DNA from 2 places in the Arthrobacter sp. AG258 genome. Region 1 is predicted to be linked to the other one. Evidence: riboswitches for the same ligand, from Rfam matches in the RefSeq annotation. Region 1 holds a riboswitch; the other holds the start of a gene.
The links. A riboswitch is a leader RNA that binds a small molecule or an ion and turns the genes downstream of it on or off. The one in region 1 is predicted to bind glycine.
Positions count from the first base shown of each region.

Region 2: another riboswitch for glycine. It lies ahead of gcvP (aminomethyl-transferring glycine dehydrogenase); the one in region 1 lies ahead of cycA (D-serine/D-alanine/glycine transporter).

Region 1 is NZ_SOBI01000003.1:193,652-197,056, forward strand. Features, by position in the region: gene DFO47_RS07280 (hypothetical protein) at 1-427, opposite strand, end outside; gene cycA (D-serine/D-alanine/glycine transporter) at 506-2,032, opposite strand; glycine riboswitch at 2,177-2,275, opposite strand; glycine riboswitch at 2,566-2,666, shown strand; gene gcvP (aminomethyl-transferring glycine dehydrogenase) at 2,826-3,405, shown strand, end outside.
Region 2 is NZ_SOBI01000009.1:191,437-194,841, forward strand. Features, by position in the region: gene gcvP (aminomethyl-transferring glycine dehydrogenase) at 1-1,378, opposite strand, end outside; glycine riboswitch at 1,568-1,664, opposite strand; gene DFO47_RS18210 (TetR/AcrR family transcriptional regulator) at 1,774-2,310, opposite strand; gene DFO47_RS18215 (MFS transporter) at 2,394-3,405, shown strand, end outside.

The DNA.
Region 1 (3,405 bases):
GCATGATGGCCATGACCATGGTGCCGGCTTTCTCCGGGTTGGTCAGCCTGATGCCGTGCAGTTCAGCCAGCGACGTTGCGTAAAGGGCCGTGGCTTCCAGGAAGCCAACGGTGGCGGCCGCGGAAAGTCCCAGCGACGCCACGGTTCCAACGCCGGGGACGACGGCGGTGGCACCCACCAGGGCGCCTCCTCCGGCTACAGCCCGGAGGTAGTCGCGTTCCGCGATGTCTGCCAACTGCGCGGCTGTTGCCCGCGGATGCTTCTTCTGGAGCCTCCGGATGTAGCCCACCACCAATGGCCGCTGGATCTGCACGGCCTTCAGGAGCATGTTGTGAACGCCGGGCTTGGGCTTGCCCTGGGCGTCAAACATCGCGTTATGGGCGGTTTCCTGTGCGATACGGAGTGCGGGGTTGCTGCGCCGGGCCATGGTCACCTTCATTCAAATCGACCTGCAGCGCGTGGCTGCCGTGTCATCCCATCCTAAGTGGATAAACACTAAGCATGCTTACACTTTTTGGGCCGGCTCTTCTGCGTCCGCGCGTTCGCCGCGGCGACCGGCGGCCTCGTCGGCCCGAAGCTCGGCCCGGAAGACCTCGAAGCGGGCCAGGTGCGCGGGACGGCGCCGGAGAATGGCCCACGCCACGCCGAGGATGACGAACCAGACGGGAGTCACCAGCAGGGCAGCGAGCGTGTCGGGCTGGGTGGTCAGGGCCCAGAGAACGAAGGCGAAGAACGCGTACACCACCCACACGGCGGGGATGCCACCGGGCATCTTGAACTTCGAGGCCGCGTGCAGGTGCGGGCGGCGACGCCGGAAAGAGATGTAGCTCGCGAGGATGATCGACCAGACAAAGACGAAGCAGACGGCCGACACGGTGGTCACCATTTCAAAGGCCATGCCAACATCCTGGCCCGCATACATGAGTACGACGCCGGACAGCAGCAGGACGCAGGACAGGAACAGCGCGTTGCTGGGCACCTTCCTCGTGGAGAGCCGGCTGAAGACACCGGGGGCGTCGCCTTCCTGGGCCAGGCCGAAGACCATGCGGGACGTGGAGTAGATGCCGGAGTTCGCAGAGGACATCGCCGAAGTGAGGACCACCAGGTTGACCACCGTGGCCGCGGCGCCGAGGCCGGCCAGGGAGAACATCCCGATGAAGGGGCTGTGGCCGGCGGCGAACTGGGTCCACGGGGTGACTGCCATGAGGATGACCAGCGCGCCGACATAGAAGAGCAGCACGCGGACGGGGATGGCGTTGATGGCCCTGGGCAGCGTGCGCTCGGGATTCTTGGCCTCGGCGGCGGTGGTGCCCACCAGTTCGATGCCCACGAAGGCGAATACTGCAATCTGGAATCCGGCCACGAAGCCCATGAACTCATTGGGGAAGAACCCGCCATGGCTCCACAGGTTGGTGAAGCTAGCCGTGCCTGCGTCGCTCTGGAAACCGGTGAAGATCATGAAAAGTCCCACGATGATCAGGGCCGCGATGGCGACGATCTTGATGAGGGCGAACCAGAACTCTGTCTCGCCGAACGCCTTGACCGTGGCGAGGTTCAGCAGCAGCAGGATGCCCACCGTGGCCAGGCCCGGGATCCAAAGCGGCAGCGCCGGCCAAAGTTCTTTTGAGTACCCGGCGATGGCGATGACGTCCGCGATTCCGGTGATCACCCAGCAGAACCAGTACGTCCACCCGGTGAAGAAGCCTGCCCACGGACCCAGGAGGTCGGCGGCGAAATCACTGAAGGACTTGTAGTTCAGGTTGCTCAGCAGCAACTCGCCCATGGCCCGCATGACGAAGAAAAGCATGAAGCCGATGATCATGTACACGAAGATCACGGAAGGTCCGGCGGCGGAAATGGTCTTGCCGGAACCCATGAACAGGCCTGTGCCGATCGCGCCACCAATGGCGATGAGCTGGATATGCCGGTTGGTGAGTTGCCGTTCCAGGTGGGGAGGCCCGCTGCGGGCCGCCGTGGCAGCACCCTGGCCGCGGGCTGGTTCGCTGTTGGACGTGGGGGGATGAATCGCCATGAGGAACTCCATCGATAAAGCGGCTTTTGGAGCCGCAAAGATTTGGTTCCTCCCCGCTCTGTTGTGGACCTGAGAGTTTCCGCAGCCAAAGCCGCTTGCACCGTCGGTGAGCCAAGGTCATGCCCGGCTGCTTTCCAGAGTTGCCTGTCCGCGGCGGTACGTGGGCCTGGGAGTTTCCTGGGGAGGGTTTGCTCCTACGGCGCCTGCTGGGTGTACCCGGCAGGACTCTCCCGCCGCAGGTCGAAGGCGTATTCAGTTGGAGGTCGGCGGCTTTTTGGGCCGCCGCCGGGCATGCACGGGACAGGCGCCGACTGGTAGGCCGCTCCGGATACGCTGAGCCAGCCACCGGCGGCGCCAATCCCGGGTTCAGTGTGGTGTCCGTCACGATCGAATGTCAAACCCCTTTCGACACAAGCGGGGAACGAAGGCATCACGCGCCCAGTCAAGCCCCTCACCGAACCTGCCCGATTTGCCACGGACGGGTCTATCCCGGTACCTTGTGAGCCGAATCACCCACATTTGAATAAGCCTTTCGAGCTGTGACGGGAGAGTCCTCCCGGCGAAACACCGGTCAGGCGCCGTAGGAGCAAATCCTCCCCAGGAATCTCTCAGGCCCCCGTACCGTCACGGCGAGGCGACTCTGGAAAGCAACCAGGCTCCGGCCTGGTTCACCGACGGTGCAAGCGGTCCCCTGCCAACAGCAGGCAACGCGGAATCTCTCAGGTCCAATACAGAGCGGGGAGGAACCCATCCCACGCCGTGCCACCCTGGCCGGCCAGACCTGGAGTTCCTCATGACGATTCATTCGCATCCAACATCCTTCGTGGACCGCCATATCGGCGCGCGCCGCCAGGCCGACATCGACACCATGCTCAAGGCCATCGGCTACGACAGCCTGGATGGCCTGGTTGACGTGGCCGTCCCCGCGCCCATCCGCCAGGAAACTGCGCTCAAGCTGACCGGCGCCCTCAGCGAGGTTGAAGTCCTCACGGAACTGCGGAAGCTTGCCGCCAAGAACAAGACGGCAGTCCAGATGATCGGCCAGGGTTACTACGACACCGTGACGCCGCCGGTGATCCGCCGCAACATCCTGGAATCCCCGGCCTGGTACACCGCCTACACGCCCTACCAGCCGGAAATCTCGCAGGGCCGGCTTGAGGCGCTGCTGAACTTCCAGACCATGGTGCAGGACCTGACGGCGCTCCCGATAGCCAACGCTTCCTTGCTGGATGAAGCCACCGCCGTGGCCGAGGCCGTGCTGCTGATGCGCCGCGCCAACAAGTCCGCGGCAGCCAAGGACGGCAAGACTGTCCTGGACATCGACGTACTTCCGCAGACCATCGCTATTGTCAGGGGCCGTGCGGAGGCGCTGG
Region 2 (3,405 bases), on a different contig from region 1:
CGCCGGCCTCCAGCCCAAAGCCCTGGCCCTCGCTGTGTCCCTCGGCAACCGGGGCGCCGAAGACGTCGGCGACCTGCGCGACGATGGCCGGCGTCGTGGTTTCGTCGAGGGAGATGCCTACGGTGTCGGCGTCGATGGGCCGCAGGTTGATGCCGCGGGCCTCGGCGTCGGAAATCACTGCTGACGCACGGCCGGCAACACGGACCGTCAGGGTGTCGAAGAAGGAAGTGTGCAGGACATCCAGGCCGGCGGCCTTGAGCGCCGCGGCGAGGGTACGGGCGTGGCCATGCGTCGTTTCCGCGATCGCCTTCAGCCCGTCCGGGCCGTGGTACACCGCGTACATGGACGCAACGATGGCCAGCAGCGCCTGGGCGGTGCAGATGTTGGACGTGGCCTTCTCGCGGCGGATGTGCTGCTCGCGGGTCTGCAAAGCCAGGCGGTAAGCGGGAACGCCGGCGTCGTCCTTGGACACCCCAACCAGGCGGCCGGGCAGGGAACGTTCCAGGCCCTTGCGGACAGCCATGTAGGCGGCGTGCGGCCCCCCAAAGAACAACGGCACACCAAAGCGCTGGGCCGAGCCAACGGCAATGTCCGCGCCCTGCTCGCCCGGAGGTGTGATCAGTGTCAGGGCCAGCAGGTCCGCAGCCACCGTAACCAGCGCGCCGCGGTCCTTGGCAGCGGTAATGACGGCGGACTGGTCCCACACCCGGCCGGAGGCGCCGGGCTGCTGCAGCACGACGCCATTGATGGCACCCTCCGGCAGGCCCTTGGACAGGTCCGCGACCTCCACCTCGAAGCCCAGCGCCTCGGCGCGACCCTGCACGATGGCGATGGTCTGCGGAAGAACGTCGATGTCCAGGACCGTCTTGCCGTCCTTCGCTGCCGCGGACTTGTTGGCGCGGCGCATCAGGAGCACGGCCTCGGCCACGGCGGTGGCTTCATCCAGCAGCGAGGCGTTGGCGATGGGCAGTCCCACCAGGTCCTGCACCATGGTCTGGAAGTTCAGCAGTGCCTCGAGCCGGCCCTGCGAGATTTCCGGCTGGTACGGGGTGTAGGCGGTGTACCAGGCCGGGGATTCCAGGATGTTGCGGCGGATCACCGGCGGCGTCACGGTGTCGTAGTAGCCCTGGCCGATCATCTGGACTGCCGTCTTGTTCTTGGCGGCAAGCTTCCGCAGTTCCGTGAGGACTTCAACCTCGCTGAGGGCGTCCTGCAGACGAAGGGCAGATTCCTGACGGATGACCTTGGGGACGGCGGTGTCAACCAGTGAGTCGACAGTGTCGTAGCCAACGGCTTTGAGCATGGTATCGACGTCGGCCTGGCGGCGCGCACCGATATGGCGGTCGACGAAAGTGGTGGAGGCTGGGCTAACCGGCACGAAGGAACTCCATTTACTCAGGCGGCGCAGGGTACGCCACAGCGATTCGGGTTCCTCCCCGCTCTGTATTGGACCTGAGAGTTTCCGCGGTGCCTGCCTGGCAGGACCCGCTTGCACCGTCGGTGAGCACACCGGCTCCGAATCCCCGATTGGGGGTCATGGGAACCGCCTGCTGCTTTCCAGAGGCGCCTCGCCGCGGCGGTACGGGGGCCTGCGAGATTCCTGGGGAGGATTTGCTCCTACGGCGCCTGCCTGTACACCGGCAGAACTCTCCCGCCGCAGATCAAAGGCTATTCACTTGTAAACCAGCCATGTGCTGGATCATGCGGGCCGGTGACAGCCCTCACAACATTCCATTGTCCTATGCCGCAACCCTTCCCGGCAAATGGCGGAGGCTACCTGCGAAGCCGCTCAAGGGCCGCCAGGAGTTCCTCCACGTCAGCCGCCGCTCCCCCTTGCGGCGCCGGACCCACGGACAACATGGCGTTGAAATACAGCCCGTCCCCCATATACAAGACCGCTTTGGCCAGCCCCGGCCCCACGTCGGCCGCGATCTCGTCCAGCCACCGCTGCTGGATGGCCGCGAAACGGCGCCGCGTTTCCTGGTGCGCCACTTCCGCCAGCCTGGTGGCGGCAACGATGGCCCGGTCCAGCGGAGTGTCCGCCCAGACGGAGGAGCGGATGAAGTAGGCCGCCGCCCCCTCGGCGGCCGCGGCCATGGCGTCGGCGTCCTCTTTGGCCAGCCCGTCCAGGCGGTCCAGCAGCACTTCGATGAGCGCTTCCTTGTTGGGGAAGTGGTACAGCAGTCCCCCCTTGGACACGCCTGCCTTTTTGGCCACCGCGTCGAGCGTGGCCGCCCGCTCCCCCACGTCGATCAAGAGGGTTTCGAAGGCGTCAAGGACCGCATCACGGGCTACAGGCTTTCGGGGCATGCTTCCCATCATGCCTTCCGCCGGCGTCGAAAAGGGAAACGGCAAGGTTTTAAACTGTACCGTCTGGACGGTATAGTTATTTTATGACGACTTCCCCTTCGACCTCGGCGCCTGCACGCAGCGGCGGAGCGGCCGGGCGGTCCCCGCGGCGCGACTGGCTCGCACTGGGGCTGCTGATGTTCCCGGTACTGCTCGTCGCCGTGGACAATACCGCCCTGACATTCGCCCTGCCCGCCATCACCCGCGCCCTGGAACCCTCCGGCGTGCACGTGTTGTGGATTATTGACGCTTATCCACTGGTATTGGCCGGTCTCCTGGTATCGATGGGAAGCCTTGGCGACAGGATTGGGCGGCGCCGGTTGCTCATTATCGGCAGCACGGGCTTTGCCGGATTGTCCGCCGCAACGGCTTTTGCGCCCTCCGCGGAGTGGCTGATCGCCGGAAGGGCCGCACTGGGGTTCTTCGGGGCGATGCTGATGCCCTCCACCTTGTCGCTGATCCGCAACATCTTCCCGGAGCCCAACCGCCGACGGATGGCCGTCGCCATCTGGGCTGCCGGATTCTCCGGCGGCGCAGCCTTGGGGCCGATCTTCGGCGGCTGGCTGGTGGAGCATTTCTGGTGGGGCGCCGTGTTCCTGGTGGCGGTGCCCCTGATGGTTCCCCTGCTGGCACTGGGCCGAACTTTCATCCCGGAATCCAAGGACCCGTCGCCGGGAAGAGTGGACGTCCCGAGCATCCTGTTGTCCATGCTGGTGATGGTCCCCATGGTCTACGGCATCAAGGATGTTGCCACCGAAGGTCCGGGCCTAACGGGCCTTGGCAGCATGGCGTTCGGCCTGGCGATGGGCGTGGTGTTCGTGCGGCGCCAGCACCGCCTGGAACACCCCCTGCTGGATATGTCGCTGTTCCGGAACCGGGTGTTCAGCATGGCCATCAGCGCCAACATCCTGGCCCTGTTTTCCTTCAACGGCTTCATCCTGTTCCTTGCCCAGCACCTCCAGCTCCTTGAGGGCCTGAGCCCGTCAGCGGCGGGCGTGGCGATGATTCCGGCGCTGGCAGCCACGGTGGCGGCCGGCTTGGTGGTGGTGCCGCTGG